3 regions of the Uliginosibacterium sp. 31-12 genome follow, and region 1 is predicted to be linked to each of the others. Evidence: predicted binding sites of a transcription regulator. Region 1 holds the regulator's gene; each other region holds the start of a gene.

Region 1 (4,995 bases):
CAGAGCCACGGATTGGAAAACGACAGCCAGGAAACCCTCGGCGTATTCGTGTTCTGGGCCCTGTAGGCCTGCCTCAGACGATGTATCCCTGCAAGCGCGACTCGATCAGACGGGGGTTATCACCGTGGGCAATGCCGATCAGGCCATCGATGATCATCTCGCGCACAGCCACCAGATCGGCCACCGTGGCCTGCAACTTCTTGGCGACCGGCAGGAAAATCAGATTGGCCGAACCCACGCCGTAGATCGTAGCCACAAAAGCCACGGCAATCCCTGCGCCGAGCTTTGAGGGGTCGGAGAGGTTCTCCATCACGTGGATCAGACCCATCACCGCACCGAGGATGCCAATGGTGGGAGCATAGCCACCAGCGGCTTCCCAGATCTTGGTGGCGCGTTTCAGATCCGCTTCCCAGGCAAAAACATCCACTTCCAGCACTGCGCGGATGCGCTCAGGCTCGACGCCATCGACCAGCAACTGCAGGCCTTTGCGCACGAAGGGATCAGGGTGCGGATCAATGCGCGATTCGAGCGCCAGCAGGCCTTCCTTGCGCGCCACCCCACTCCAGGCCACGACCTGGGCGATGATGTCCGGTAAATGCGGCAGCGGGGGCCTGAAAACCCATGTGACCATCTGCAGGCCAGTGCGGAAGGTTTTCCAAGGGCTTTGCAGCATCACGGCACCGAGAGTGCCGCCGATCACGATCAGGAAGGCTGTTGGCTGCACCAGTGAGCCGATATGCCCGCCCTCGAAGATCTGGCCCAGAACGATGGCCAGCACGCCCAGCAGGAGACCGGCAATACTGACCAGATCCATGCTCGCTCAGTCTCCCGCTCAGGCCGCAGCGGCGCGGCGCTGACGCCCACGCCCAGTCTCACGTCCGCCCGAGATGCGCGAACGCAGACGGGCGATGGCCTGGCTGTGAAGCTGACACACACGGGATTCAGAAACGCCCAGCACCTCGCCGATTTCACGCAGGTTCATGTCTTCCTCGTAGTAGAGGCCCATGACCATCTTTTCGCGATCAGGCAGATCCTCGATAGCCTGGATGAGAATCTTGCGCATGTTGGCGTCCTCAAGCAGGTTGAGGGGGTCAGCCCCTTCACCGACGATATGGCGCTCGAGGAAATCATCCTCATCGTCATCGCCGAAGTCCTCGAAATAGACCAGCTGGTAGCCACGCGCTTCCTGCAGCATCTTCTGATACTCGGGCAGCTGCATGTCGAGCAGTGCAGCGAGTTCGCCCTCGGTGGGCTGGCGGCCATGCTGCTGCTCCAGGGTATGCACCGCACCTTCGATGCGCCGCATCTCGCGGCGCAGGCTGCGTGGCAACCAGTCGTTTTCACGCAGGCCATCAAGCATGGCGCCACGGATGCGCTGCACGGCATAAGTCTCAAATTGCGCGCCGAGCCCTTCCTCATAGCGCGTAATGGCATCCAGCAAGCCCATCATGCCGTTCTGGATGATGTCTTCCACCTGCACGCTGGCCGGCAGTTTGGCCATCAGATGGTAGGCAATCCGCTTGACCAGCGGCGCATAGCGCGTAATGAGCTGGTTCTTGTCCAGTGTTCCAGCTGCGTTGTACATGGCGACCTCTTTCCTTCGGTTCGATCCAGGCTCTGTGCCGCTCCCGGAGATTGCGGCGCCTGAAAGCTCTTTGTCACCATTGTGCAGACTTCTGCACGCCGTGACGGCTGGAAAAGCCCAGTGTGTTCCGCCTTATTCCATCTTCGCCGGCGCGGTTTCTACGAATCACACGCGCCCCGGCCCCCTGCCATGCAAGCGGGTGGCACCGCTTGTAGTCTGGACCAGCCGCTCAATGAAAGCATCGGCACTTTCCCCAGTCTCTCGGGCACGCTCGCGCAAAGCCTCACCGAGACTCGAAACTGGCTGCAAAGGCAGCTCCAGCCTGTTCAGCGCCGTCTCGCAGAAGCTCATAAGAAGCCCTTGCTCACGAGGCCCCGGGGGCTGCGTGAAACACACCGACACATGTCGCTCGCCACCTGCCTGACACAGGCGCTTGAGACTGGCATAGGCAGTGGTGATGGACATCGGCTGGGCATCCAGCAGCAAAAGCAGGCGCGGCGCAGCAAAAGCCAGCGCCGAGAGGCTGCGTAACTCAGCCGGCTGGGCCACGATCACCCATTCATCGTGCCCGGCACGCAGACCACGCAACTGTTCGATAGCCCGCTGATTGAAGATGCGCTCGCTCCCCAACTGCTCGACCAATGCCGCCACCTGCGCGATCTCCAGCCCGGGCTGGGCTTCAACCAGGCAGCTGGAAGCCGGCATCAAGCCCTCCACCGCCATGCGCAGATCGAAGCGCGGATTACGCCCCAGGCAGTCGCCCATGTTGCCGGCGGCCAAGCGCTCTTCGAGCACCAGCAGACGTAAGCCGCTCTCAGCCCTCACCCGCAACTGCGCAGCCAGCCAGCGGCTGGCGCCACCACCACAGGGCAGCACCGCCAGCACCTCGGGCGGCGCCGCATGCAGCAGGCGGCGCAGGCCGTCGGCCTGATCGACCTGGCGACTCACCCTGGCAGCACGCTGCATGATGTCATTCATCGAAAGCTTCCTCCTGCGTTGGCTCGCTGCTGGCTGCTGCTTTCCGGCGTGGCCGCCATCAGCATGCAGGCGTCGAGCGACTCGAGCTTGTAAGGCGAATCTGCCTTCAACTCACGCAAGGCGCGGTGCACCAGATAACCCCGGTTGGGCAGATGCAGATCCTCGGGCACCCGCTGACCATTGGCCACGTAATACACCTGCAGTTCGCGGCGCATCGCCACATCCAGCACCGGCGCCAGCGAAGCGGCCTCATCAACCTTGCTCAGGATGCATCCCGCAAGATCCGGGCCATCGTAGGCGGCCACCACGTCATCCAGTGTGTCACCCCGTGAAGTGGCATTCAGCACCAGCAGGCGTCGCACGACACCGGCTGAGGTCAGCATGGAAGCCTGCTCGACGACCATCTTGTCGCGCTGGCTCATGCCCATCGTGTCGATCAGCACCATGTGCTTGTTGCGCAGATCCTGCAGGGTCTGGCGCAGGTCGGCCGCATCGCGCACCACGTGCACGGCCACGCCGAGGATGCGGCCATAGATGCGCAGCTGCTCATGCGCGCCGATCCGGTAGCCATCAGTGGTGATCAGAGCCAGCTTGTCGGCGCCGTGGCGCACCACGCAGCGTGCGGCGAGCTTGGCGGCGGTGGTGGTCTTGCCCACCCCAGTGGGGCCGACCAGGGCGTAAACGCCACCGCGCTCGATCAAGTCGGCATCGCTATCGACCAGCTTGAGACGGCGCGCAAGGCGGTTGCGGATTTCGTTGCGAACCTCGCTCGCGCCGAGCTCGCCATTGACCCCCTCGGTCAGGTTGCGGGCCAGCTTGGCCGAAAAACCGGATTCGAGCAGTTCGCTCATCATCTGGGTGCGTGCCGGCGCCTGACGCGACAGCTCACTCCAGGCAAAGCCCGCCAACTGGCGCTCCAGCATGCCTTTGATCGAGCCAAGCTCCTCGGCCATGCGGGCGTTGGAAGCCTCCAGCGCATCGATATGAGCATCACGCTCGATCTGCCCGATCGGTGCGGCCAGACGGGAGTTGGCAGGCCTGGCGGCAGGCTGGGAACGGGGCTCTTCGCGGGCCGGGGCCACAGCGGCCGGCTCGCTCCAGGGCTCACCATTGGGCTGCACACGCGGCGGCGTGAAGGGACGCACATCAAGCTGACGCCCGACCGGCTCATCGGCACGCCGGGCGCCAAGATCCGCTTCAAAGCTCGCTTGCGGGCGGCTGCGCGGCGGCAGGCTCTGGGCGGCGTTCTCACGCGAGAGACGGGCAATATGCTGACCGAGGGTGACCGTGAAATCGTCCTCTTCTTCGGCTTCAACACGCTGCGTCGCTGCTCTGGCGGGCGATCGCACTGCCGGCGCAGCCACCGGGCGCGAAACCGGAGCCGAGGGCTGTGGAGCACGAGCCTGCTGCACGGTGGCGGAGAGTTCCCCCATCTGCTCGGCCGGCAGGGCAACAATTTCCACCCCGCCCTCCACCGCACGATTGGACAACACCACGGCATCCGGCCCCAGATCCGCCTTCAGTGCCGCCAGCGCCTCACGCGCCGTTTTCCCCACATACCGTTTGACCTTCACCATGACGCCACCTCCGCTTGCCAGACCCATCCGGGAAACGCATGAACGCGGTTTCCACGGCTGGATTATTCGCCCTGTGGGAGGCCGGCAAGAAAGGGAACAAAACGGTAAAAACGCGGCAATTCGGCGGGGTGAATCGGCAATTTCTGCCAGGGCGCAAAGCCTTGTAGGAAGCGGTCTTACACGACTTCCGGACGGACGCCCGGAGGCCGGAAATCAGTCGCGCAGGATCTTGCGCAGATTACGCATATTGCTGCGCGTCCAACCAAGATGGCGGTAGAACTCCAGCGCCGGGGCATTGTCTTCGTCAGCCAGCAGTTGCAGCCGGCTCATACCACGCCGGCGCGCCCAGGCTTCGGCCCCATCGAGCAGGCGGCGGCCGATGCCGGCACCGCGCCAGCCTTCGCGTACCACCAGATCCTCGACCAATCCGGCCGGCCCGCCCTCGGCAGTAGAGATCAGGCTCTGCACCGAACAAAAGCCGACGACCTGGCTTTCATCGGCAATACTCTCCTCGGCCACCCATAGAAGAATGTCCTCACGCGGCAGCATCAGCTTGAGGGCAACCAGCTGGCGGCTGGCATCGGCGGCGAAATCCTTCTCGATGGCAAACAGCTGCGCCAGCAGGGCGGCGAGCTCAGGCAAGTCTGAAAGTTGGGCGGGGCGGAACTTGAGGCTCATGAAGCGGGGGATGTTGAACTGCAAGGCGCGGAGGATAAGCCAGAGCAGCGCAGAAGCAGCGTAACTATTTGGCAACAATGGGTGAGTTTCCGCCGATCCGCGATGAGCGTCACTGCCTTGTCACTCCTCTGTATCCAGTTCAAAGCCTGGCCGGCGCGGCACCGTCAGCGGATCACA
Region 2 (4,995 bases), on a different contig from region 1:
TGACGTTTTCCGATGCTTCAGCGAAAGGCGCAGGCGATGAAGATAGCTATCCCGACCAAGGATTTCCGGACGGTCTGCGGCCACGCCGGTCAGGCCCGCCGCTGGCTGCTCTACACCCTGCCCGCACCGGTGGGCCTTACCCAGACCCTGCCTGCCGCCGAGGAAATCGAGCTGCCGAAGGAGATGGCCATCCATCATTTCAATGATCAGGGGCCGCATCCGCTGGATGGCGTCGACCTGATCCTGAGCTTCAGCGCCGGCGATGGCTTCTTCCGGCGCATGGAGCAACGCGGCACTCGCGTGCTGCTCACCGGCGAGCCTGATCCGGTGATCGCGATCCGCAACTTCCTGGCCGGAGACGCGCAGCCCAAACCGCCTTTCGATATCACGGCAAAGTTCTGCAAGATTCACGACCTCTTTTCGCGCCATCGCAAACCGGCCTGAGCCTGTGATGGGTGAATGGATAGCCATCCAAAGTTCGTGAGCGGCCGCTCACACCCGGTACTGGGTCACTGCCCGCCGCATGCGTTCCACGCTGCGTTCCAGCTGATGGGTGGTGTCGTCCGTGGCGTGTGCCACCCCCAGATTGCTTTCGGTCTGCCGCGCAATAGCTTCGATGCCGCCGGCCATGTGCTCCATCGCACCGCGCTGCTCCTGGGTGGAATGCGCGATTTCGCCGATGCGCTCGAGCATGGTGTCCACCTCTTGCGTGATGCGGCGCAGCGCAGCCTCGGCATCATGCACCAGCGCCACGCTCTGCCCCACCTGCTCGGCGCTGCGACGCATGCCTTCGACGGCCTCGCCGGTATCGCCCTGAATCCGGCCGATCATGGTGTCGATCTCCTGGGTGGCCTGGCGGGTACGCTCGGCCAGCTTGCGCACCTCGTCCGCCACTACCGCAAAGCCGCGGCCCTGCTCGCCGGCCCGCGCGGCCTCGATGGCGGCATTCAGCGCGAGCAGATTGGTCTGGTCGGCAATATCCTTGATCACCCCAGCGATCTTGCCCACCTCCTGGGTGCGCTGCCCAAGCTGCTCCACCGTTTCGGCGGAGTGCCCGACCGTGACCGACAAGGCGCTGATGGTCTGGCTGGCCTCCACGGACAGGCGCGCGCCGGCTTGCGCTTCCTCTTCCACCTGACGCGAGATGCGATGGGCTTCCTGCACATGCGTGGCCACCTCGCCGATGGACACCGTCATTTCCTCCACGCTGGCCGCCGCACCTGAAGTGTCGCGGCTCTGCTGTTCGGAGGAAGTGAGCAGCCCGGCCATGTCACTGCCCAGCCGCGTCGTGGCTTCGGCCACCTCACGGGTGGTATCGCCAATGATCTGCAGAGTGGCGCGGGTGGCCGCCAGCAGGCTGTCGACACGCCGGGCGATATCGCCGATCTCATCGTTACGCGTCGAATTCAGATTGCTCAGCAGATCGCCATGGCTCAGCACATCGTCCAGACTGCGCCGCATGCTGCGCAGCTCGCCACACACCCGCGGCATCTGCCAGACCACCAGCCACAGGCTGGCGAGCAGACTCAGCCCGGCCAGAGCGCCAGCCAGCGTGCGCGTGAGCGCCCCGGGCCACAGCAGCAAAGCCAGGCAGCTCAGTGCGGCCAGGCAGGCCAAGGCCGCCACGGCTGCCATCTGCACCGGAAAGGCCGTTGCCGCGCGCACCAGCGGGCCGTGATTGCGCCGCACCAAGCCCTGCTCCACGCGCAGGCTACGATCGCCAGCACGCAGGCGGGCGTAGGCCGCGCTGGCCGCTGCAATCTGCTGCGCCGTGGGGCGCGTACGCACCGACTGAAAGCCGACCACCTGGCCGTTTTCGCGCACCGGCGAAACATTCGCCTCCACCCAGTAGAAACCGCCATCCTTGCGCCGGTTCTTGACCACTCCGCGCCAGGGCGTACCGGCCTTGAGGGTACGCCACATGTCATCGAAAGCGGCTTCCGGCATGTCCGGGTGGCGCACGATGTTGTGCGGCTCGCCGATCATTTCCTCGCGCAGAAAACCGCTGATCTCGGCAAAGGCTGCATTGGCCTCGGTAATGCGTCCCTTGAGATCGGTACGCGAATAGATGAACACCCCGCTGGGGATGATTGTCTCGACTTGAGTGACGGGAAGGTTGCTGCGCATGTTGGGGGGCTCCATTGGGTTATTGCCTGTCTTCTGGCCGCCCCTGTGCAGGTGATCTTGCCTGTCAAACTTTGCATGTCTTGCTGCTTGAAACTAACGAAAAGTCGTCAAACAACTTTAGCCCGGATACCTTTCATATAGGCCTTTGGATATAGAGGGTCATTCCGCCCAAAAGCGCCCTTAAATATCCAATATTCCATTTATTAACAATGCGTTGCATTAAAAGTTCAATACCCACTCAAGCACTGCGTGCTTGTGAAAACATTTGTCATACCAATTGCATGGATCTGCAGCCTTAAGCACGAGCCGACCCAAGCCCCGCTTACAACCCACGCGGTGCTTGACAGCAACAGCCACACACTCGGATACTGTATTTATTTACAGCATCTGCCGCCATGACCGATCAGATCCCGCTTCCCTTCGTCAGCCTCGTCGGTGCCTCGCCGTCCGCGCCGCCGGAAGCGCTGCCGGGCATCCGCCGAACCCGTCGCAACCCTGCACGCAGCCGGCCCTTGCTGGTGGCAGGCCGGGCGGCAGAAGCTCCGCCGCTAACAAGCGCCGACGACGACAGCAACAGCCTCGATGTGCACGACTATCTGGTGCGTCGCGACGAAGCGAGTTTCGTCTTCGAAGCGCGTGATGACGCGATGACCGGCACCGGCATCTTCGAGGGCGACCTGCTGATCGTGGACAAGCGCATCCAGCCGGTGCACGGACACATCGTGCTGGCCTTCGTGAACGGCGAGCGCCTGGTGCGCCGCCTGCACCACCGCGGGCATAAAACGGCGCTGCAGGCCGACCACCCGGATCTGCCCGAATTGCTGCTCGAAGCCGGCAGCGAGCTGACGATCTGGGGCGTGGTGGTCGGCAGCTTCAAACGCTTCTGGGCCTGAGCAAAAGAGCCCAGGCCAACCTGGAGCCCACAGGATCAGCCCTGATGGCAAGCCAGGCACCGCCGGATCTATAGTGCAGTTCAGCGTATCCGGCGAGAAATGCCATGTCCCATCCCCCTCATGGTGAATGCAAGGTTTACTGGTGCGATCAGGCATGCTTTGCCGTACTGCAAGGCAGCTTCAACCGCGAAGGCGTGCTGGTCATGACGGCCACGATCCAGCAAGCCTGGCGTGACGCTGGGCAGCCCACGCATTGGGCGCATGTCATGGATCTGCATCAATGGCAGGGCGGCACCGAAAGCGGCTTTGCCGCCTCGCACGATCTGCTGGTATGGGCCACCAGTCATGGCGCAGATGCCATCATCCGCATCCACACCGTGGGCTTCCTGGCCCGCGTGACTGAAAACCAGGGGGTGTTCGACGGCATCGAAGTGCCGGTCATCACCGTCAGCACGCGTGAGCAGGCCTGGGAATGGCTCAGCGCGAACGGCTTTGAGTGTGAAGCCTGCAAGAGGCTGGCAGCGGCCGGAGACTGTCCGGTCGCGTAAAGCCGGCGCTCCGCCTACCCCGCCCGGTCTGCCAGAGGCTCAGCAGCCCTGGTGGTGTGCGCCGCTTCAAAATCGGCATAGCCTTGCAGCACCAGCGCATGGGTCTTTTCGATATTGCTCGCGATATCGCCCTCGAACACCTTCAGGCCTTTGAGGATATCGACGGCTTCCTTGAAGCCTCTCTCAAAACCGCTGCGGATCGTGGCCATGAAGTTCTGCAGCACCTCGGCTTCGTCTTCCCCCGCGTGCTGGGTCTTGAAAGCCTCCAGAAAGCCGGTGGAGAGAGCCACGATGCGCCCGGCAGTGCCTTCCGGCGTGTTGTCCTGACTCATCGCCGCCTGCAGCGCGTTGTCACCCAGCTCCGGCTGCAGAGCTTCATTGATGGCATCAATCGCCGATCTGTACAGCAGCGCCAGTGGCTCATTCCTTGAACTGATCGACACATCGAGCGATGCCTGCAGGATCGAGGCATTCAGCTGGGCACGCGATCGCGCACCGGTAGTGGTGTATTCCTCCGGCGTTCCCACCGCATCAACACTCCGCAGGCGGGGAACAGCGCTTGAATCAATGGCATGCACAGGCATCGTCATACGGGCCTCCTGACCGGGCGCCAGAGAGGCGCCCTGCCCGCTTTGAGTATAGGTCCGCACAAATAGCGTGCTGCGTTCATTTCCCCCGGCAAGCACCTGGTGCATCTGGCCAGCCCCGGGCAGGTATCGCAACTCACGAAAAAGCCCCGCCGGGCGAACCGACGGGGCTTTTCATCAGTGTCTGCCGGAGGGCGTGAATCAATAGACCCGGTAGGAGCACTTGTTCGGCCGGCCACCCGGATCAGAACCAAAGCTGGCGACCGTGCAGCTCACCGCATGGCCGGTTCCGATGTACTTGGTGACCCAGTTGCCCTTGCGGCCAAAGGCCACCCAGCCAGCGCCGGTCTTGACCTTGCAGATCTCGCCGGCGTCGGCACACTTGGTGTAATTCTCCATGTAGTCACCTGCCGGAGCATGACGATCATGCATGTCGTGTTCGTCATCATCACGCCCCAGGCAGGCAACAGGCGTCAGCTGCTTGAGCTTCTTGCCCACACCGGCGTACTTGCGCAGCTTGTTCTTCACGCACTGCGGGCTGACCGATTCGTACACATAAGGCAGTGTCTTCGGGAAAACAGCAGTGGTCTTCCACTCGATGGCAGTCACGGTATTGATGCCGTCATCCGGCGTCCAGGCTATGCCATAGCGGTTGAAATCGGCCGGGCTTTTCACGTTGTTGTTGCGCAGATCCCACCAGCCGCACAGCGTGGCGTCATAACGGCAGACCACCGGATTGACCGAGTTCTCGAACCAGTTCTGCTCGATCAGCGCATAGCCTTCACGGCGCACGTTGATGCCGGAATCGGTGATGCCGCTGTAGAGGTTGTTGTACATGTG
Region 3 (4,995 bases), on a different contig from region 1:
GGCAGAGGCTCAGTTAGGGCCAGAGGCCGTTCGTGCTTTGCGAGCGGTAGCCGAAGTGATTGCCGTGGGCAGTTTTCCGATCAAGGTCGAAGGGCATACCGACAACCTCCCGATCTCTACCGCGTTGTTCCCTTCCAATTGGGAGCTGTCTGCGGTGCGTGCTTCATCCGTGGTGCGCCTGTTTGTGGCTTCCGGTGTCAGTGCTGAACGCATGACGGCGGCAGGCTATGGAGACCAGAGACCCGTGGCGGACAATTCCACCCCGGACGGGCGGGCCCGCAATCGGCGAGTCACCATCCAGATTGAATCGATGGCGCCCGAAGTGGCTGAAGCACCTGTGACCACGACAGAAGTGCTCGGCGCGCCGCGGCAGCCCGAGGGTGTGCGCCAGGTGCCGGATGCGGATGGCGCGCTGGGAACGCCTGAGAACATACGTCTGGTGCCGGGCGGGAAGGCTCCATGAATGTACTTGGCTCAGAGGCCCGCTGGAATCTGTAAAACGGCATAAAAAAACAGGCGTTGCTGAGGCGGATCTCGCAAAAATGGCAGGCTGGTTCGTCTTCGTATGGCTGCCCTCTGCCGGAAAATGTCGGTGTGCGGTTGAAGCTACTGCTGTAGAGGCGTTCGGCCAGTGCGCGAGCAGATCTGTGCAGGAATGTTTGCTTGAGGTGGCCGGCGTTCAGGCGAGAGGGCGCCCGTTGCTCAGCAGACGTGTCGTTCTGGTGGGGCTGAGCGGGGCCGGGCGAGATGGTCCGGTGAACTTAGTAGCTACCCAGCAGGCGTGAGCCAGGGCGGGTGCGGGCGGCACCGTCCGGCCCATAGACTGTGGGCTGGTCGGAGTGCGCCATAAGAATGGCAAGGGCTTGATGATTGTGGGCGAGGCGCTCGGTGAGCAAGGCACCGTTGGCCTGATTTAGGGCACGGGCCTCGGCGACAGCCTTCAGGTAGTTGTTCCAGACCGGATTGGCTGGATCGCCAAGCAGACTTTCCACGCCGCTCTTGTCATGCTTCAGCGCAGCCTGGCCGAGCAGGCTGGTGCGGGCGTCGGCGCTTTGCTGGAGTAGACGGGCGTAGCGGTTCTTGTGTTCCGAGAGGGCAAACAATGGCTCGACGTCGCGCTCGCCCAGGATCTTTCTTTCCTGTTCGAGAACGGCGACGAAATCCCGTACCTGCTGGGTTTCAGCAATCAGCAGGGCGAGTAGGCGCTGGCGCAGCGCGCTGTGGTCGGCAGCTGGGCTCACGCGCTACGGGGTTGGGCGGCGAGCATCTGGCGCACGCTGTCGAGCAGACCATCGGCGACCTTGTCCGGATTGACCTTGAACTGCCCTTGAGCAATGGCGTTCTTGATCTCGTCGACTTTGCCGCTATCGACAACCGGTGTTTCGGCAATGGCTTGCTCCAGCTTTTGCAGATTGCTGGCAAGGTTGGAAAGTTGCACCTGCGACGGGCTGGCCGAAGCGGAGCTGGTGGAAGATTCGCGGGTAGATCGGGGTTTTGAGGTGCTGACCGATCCTGGCGAAGTGACTGAATTCTCGATTTTCACGGCGTTTCCCTTCGGCTCGAGGCATGTGCGGTGCACTGGCAGGGCACGCAAGCCACTGATTTTTTAACAGGCATTCGTGATGCCATGACTGCCTTATCGGGCCTCTGGGAAAAAACTTTAGATTTTTTTGCAATCCACGGCAAGGGGCTGCCGGCGCTCCGGGGCAGAGCACAGCAGGCCTGACGGCAGGAATCGGGTCAGCGCTGAACTTCGACCAGGCCGGCCTCGCTCGCTATCCCACGCGCGATTTTGCCGTTGGGCAGGCGGACGCGCAGCGTTTCGCCGCGGCCGGCGCTGCTGATGGCAATCCCCTGGTTGCTCACCTGAAGGCTGCCGGCACGGATTTCCACGCGGACTTCCTGACCCGCTTCGATGATGGCTTCGCTGCGCAGCAGGCTGCGTTGCAAGGGCCGGCCGGCGGCGATGCTGGCCCGACTGGTACGCCCGATGGCCTCAGTTGGCGTGCTGAGCACATCTGCGGCCTGGTTGCTCAGCTCTCCTTCGACGAGCTTCATATCGTGCTCGGTGAGCGTTGCGCCGAGCGGAATCTGGCGGGCAGCTACCAGCATCTGGCCTTCCACCTTGATTCGGGAGGGGATGTAAAGGGCTTGTTGGGGCCCGGCCTGGCAGCGGGCCCCAACCGAGATGCGTCCCCAGGGGCGGCTGCCTTCGGGCAGGAGGAGTTCCCAGCGCTGGCAGGCGATGAGTTTCTCGCTCAGTGGATAGCGCCCGATTTCAATCGTGACCTTGCCGGGCAGGCTGGCGCTGCGGGCTTCGAGAAAGCGCTGCAGTGCCGGGCCGAGTTGGTCCTCTGCGTGGGCGACGCAGGGGGTAAAACAACTAAGTAGCAGGAGGAGGCCGGGAAGGAGGGAGCGCATGGTGCCGCCAGATGGGTGATGGCCGATTCAAGCACAGCGCGCGCCAGCTGATGGGTCAAACAGGCGGGTGCTTGCGGGGCTATTCCGGCGAGTTTCAGCCTGCCGGCAAACATTGCCGCAGGCTGGGTGATGGCTGCCGGGAAAGCCGGTGGTTTTGCCGCTTTATCGCCGTCTGCGGACCCTAATACGGGGCTTAGGATGGTTGGCATAGAAGCTGCAATGAGTTCGTCGAGTGGCCGATGTGTGCCGGGAGCGACGGATATGTTTGAAGAGATCATGAACGGAGTTGAAGAGATGAACGTCCAGCTCGATAACGCCCTGCGCTTTCACCAGACCGCCCTCAACCTGCGCGCCGATCGCCAGGAGCTGATAGCAGGCAACATGGCCAACGCGGATACCCCCAACTACAAGGCGCGCGACATCGATTTCGGCTCTGCGCTGAGCGGTGCGCTGCTGGGGCGTGCAGGCAAGCCGATTGCGCTCAGCACGACGGCCAGCCGTCACCTGAATGCGAGTGGCACGAGCACTTTCCCGCAGCAGATGTATCGCACGGAAACGCAATCGAGCGTAGATGGCAATACGGTGAACATGGATGCCGAGCGCGCGGCTTTTGCCGAAAACTCGGTGCAGTACGAGGCCAGCATTACGTTCATCAACGGCTTGTTGCGCACCATGCAGCAGGCCGTGTCGGGCCAGTGAGCAGGGGCTGAATCATGAGCATGTTCAATGTTCTGAATATCGCTAGTTCGGCGCTCAGCGCGCAGTCCCAGCGCCTGAACACCACCGCCAGCAATCTGGCCAATGCCGAGAGCGCGGTGGGGGCCGATGGCAAGCCTTACAAGGCCAAGCAGGTCGTTTTCCAGGCCGTGAATATGGGCCAGAGCGGGCAAGGCGTGAAGGTTCAGCAGGTGGTGGAGAGCGCAGCCCCTGGCCGTATGCTCTACGACCCGAAGAGCCCGCTGGCCGACGAGAAGGGTTACGTCACCATGCCCAATGTGGATGTGGTGGAAGAGATGGTGAACATGATTTCGGCTTCGCGTTCCTACCAGACGAACGCGGAGGTGATGAATACGGCCCGCACGCTGTTGCAGCGCACGTTGGCCATTGGACAGAGCTGAGCAATCGGCGGGTAAGACAGGAGCAGGCACATGACTACCGTCAGCAGCAGCACCAGCGCCAGCGCGCAGGATATTTATTCCTCGCTGAACAAGACGAGCACGACGTCCACGAGCACGGTCGAGGATCAGCAATCGCGCTTTCTGAAGCTGCTGACGACCCAGCTCAAGAATCAGGACCCGCTCAACCCGATGGACAACGCCCAGACCACTTCGCAGCTTGCCCAGATCAGTACCGTGGATGGTATCGAGCGGCTCAATGAAACGCTCAAGACCATGATGGGCAACATGCAGTCCTCCGAAGCACTGCAGGCGGCCAATCTGGTGGGGCACGCGGTGCTGGTGCCGGGCAGCGGCATGATCGTCACCGAAGGCATCGGGATGGGCGGCGTGCAGCTCGATGCGGTGGCGGACAAGGTCACCGTGAGCATCAGCGACAAGAACGGCCTGGAGGTCAAGCGCATGGATCTTGGCGCGCTTGAGGCCGGTGTGCATGACTTCGTGTGGGACGGCAAGAACGATGCCGGCACCGCCGTGGCCGATGGCAGCTATACCGTGAAGGTGACGGCCTACAAGGGCGACGTCAAGGTGGGCGCCACCGCACTCGAACTGGGCACGGTGACCGGCGTGGTCACCAGTGGCAGTGACGTGAAGGTCGATGTGAACAAGTTCGGCGATTCTGCCCAGCTTGGTCGTGTTTCGATGGGCGACATCAAGCTCATTCTGTAATCCGGGAGCAGATCATGGCATTCCAGCAAGGCCTCAGCGGCCTCAACGCATCCTCCAAGGCGCTCGACGTCATCAGCAACAACGTGGCCAACGCCAGCAACGTGGGCTTCAAGCTTTCGGGTACCCAGTTTGCGGATGTGTACGCCTCTGCGCTCAATGGCGCGTCTGCCGGGGTGTCGATCGGGATTGGCACCCAGATTGGCAAGGTGTCCCAGGTTTTCAACCAGGGCAATATTACGCCGACCAACAATCCGCTGGATGTGGCCATCAATGGCGCCGGTTTCTTCCGCATGGATAACGGTGGCTCGGTGGCCTATACCCGCAACGGCCAGTTCCAGATAGACAAGAACGGCTACATCATCAACTCGCAGGGCTACCAGCTCACGGGCTATCCGGCGAGCTCTACTGGCCAGATTTTGCCGGCCAGTCCGAGCAGCATCTATATCGACACTGCCGACCTGATGCCGGCGCAGAGCTCGGAGGTCGCCATGGGGCTAAACCTCGATTCGCGCTCCACTGTGCCGACCAATGCCTGGGTGGCGGGCAGTGCCAGTCCGGATCCGAGCACCTACAACTCGTCGACCTCGGTCACTCTGTACGACAGCCTGGGCAACTCCCACATCATGACGATGTATTTCCGCACGGCGGGCAGCGGTAATTGGGACATGTATACCGCGCTTGATGGTGGTGCGACCGGAGCGGCGACTGCCGTGACCTTTGATACCTCCGG

Evidence for each region. The regulator FliA, encoded in region 1, starts transcription of late flagellar genes. The targets are predictions, from matches to a motif close to CTAAAGTTNNNNNNNNNNNNGCCGNTA.
Region 2: a site for FliA is predicted at 2,222-2,248, ahead of Q3Y64_RS10545 (PAS domain-containing methyl-accepting chemotaxis protein). Genes of this name have one in related genera too.
Region 3: a site for FliA is predicted at 1,638-1,664, ahead of flgM (flagellar biosynthesis anti-sigma factor FlgM). Genes of this name have one in related genera too.

What each region holds. Positions count from the first base shown of each region.
Region 1 is NZ_JAUOOA010000010.1:80,857-85,851, forward strand. Features, by position in the region: gene Q3Y64_RS17120 (cupin domain-containing protein) at 1-66, shown strand, start outside; gene Q3Y64_RS17125 (flagellar motor protein) at 74-814, opposite strand; gene Q3Y64_RS17130 (RNA polymerase sigma factor FliA) at 833-1,585, opposite strand; gene Q3Y64_RS17135 (hypothetical protein) at 1,751-2,563, opposite strand; gene flhF (flagellar biosynthesis protein FlhF) at 2,560-4,140, opposite strand; gene Q3Y64_RS17145 (GNAT family N-acetyltransferase) at 4,354-4,818, opposite strand; gene Q3Y64_RS17150 (RnfH family protein) at 4,939-4,995, opposite strand, start outside.
Region 2 is NZ_JAUOOA010000004.1:326,373-331,367, reverse strand. Features, by position in the region: gene Q3Y64_RS10550 (hypothetical protein) at 37-444, shown strand; gene Q3Y64_RS10545 (PAS domain-containing methyl-accepting chemotaxis protein) at 493-2,127, opposite strand; gene Q3Y64_RS10540 (LexA family transcriptional regulator) at 2,523-3,020, shown strand; gene Q3Y64_RS10535 (hypothetical protein) at 3,125-3,568, shown strand; gene Q3Y64_RS10530 (DUF5610 domain-containing protein) at 3,583-4,158, opposite strand; gene Q3Y64_RS10525 (right-handed parallel beta-helix repeat-containing protein) at 4,357-4,995, opposite strand, start outside.
Region 3 is NZ_JAUOOA010000001.1:88,054-93,048, forward strand. Features, by position in the region: gene motD (flagellar motor protein MotD) at 1-463, shown strand, start outside; gene Q3Y64_RS00420 (flagella synthesis protein FlgN) at 762-1,241, opposite strand; gene flgM (flagellar biosynthesis anti-sigma factor FlgM) at 1,238-1,543, opposite strand; gene flgA (flagellar basal body P-ring formation chaperone FlgA) at 1,741-2,421, opposite strand; gene flgB (flagellar basal body rod protein FlgB) at 2,716-3,120, shown strand; gene flgC (flagellar basal body rod protein FlgC) at 3,135-3,539, shown strand; gene Q3Y64_RS00445 (flagellar hook assembly protein FlgD) at 3,570-4,265, shown strand; gene flgE (flagellar hook protein FlgE) at 4,280-4,995, shown strand, end outside.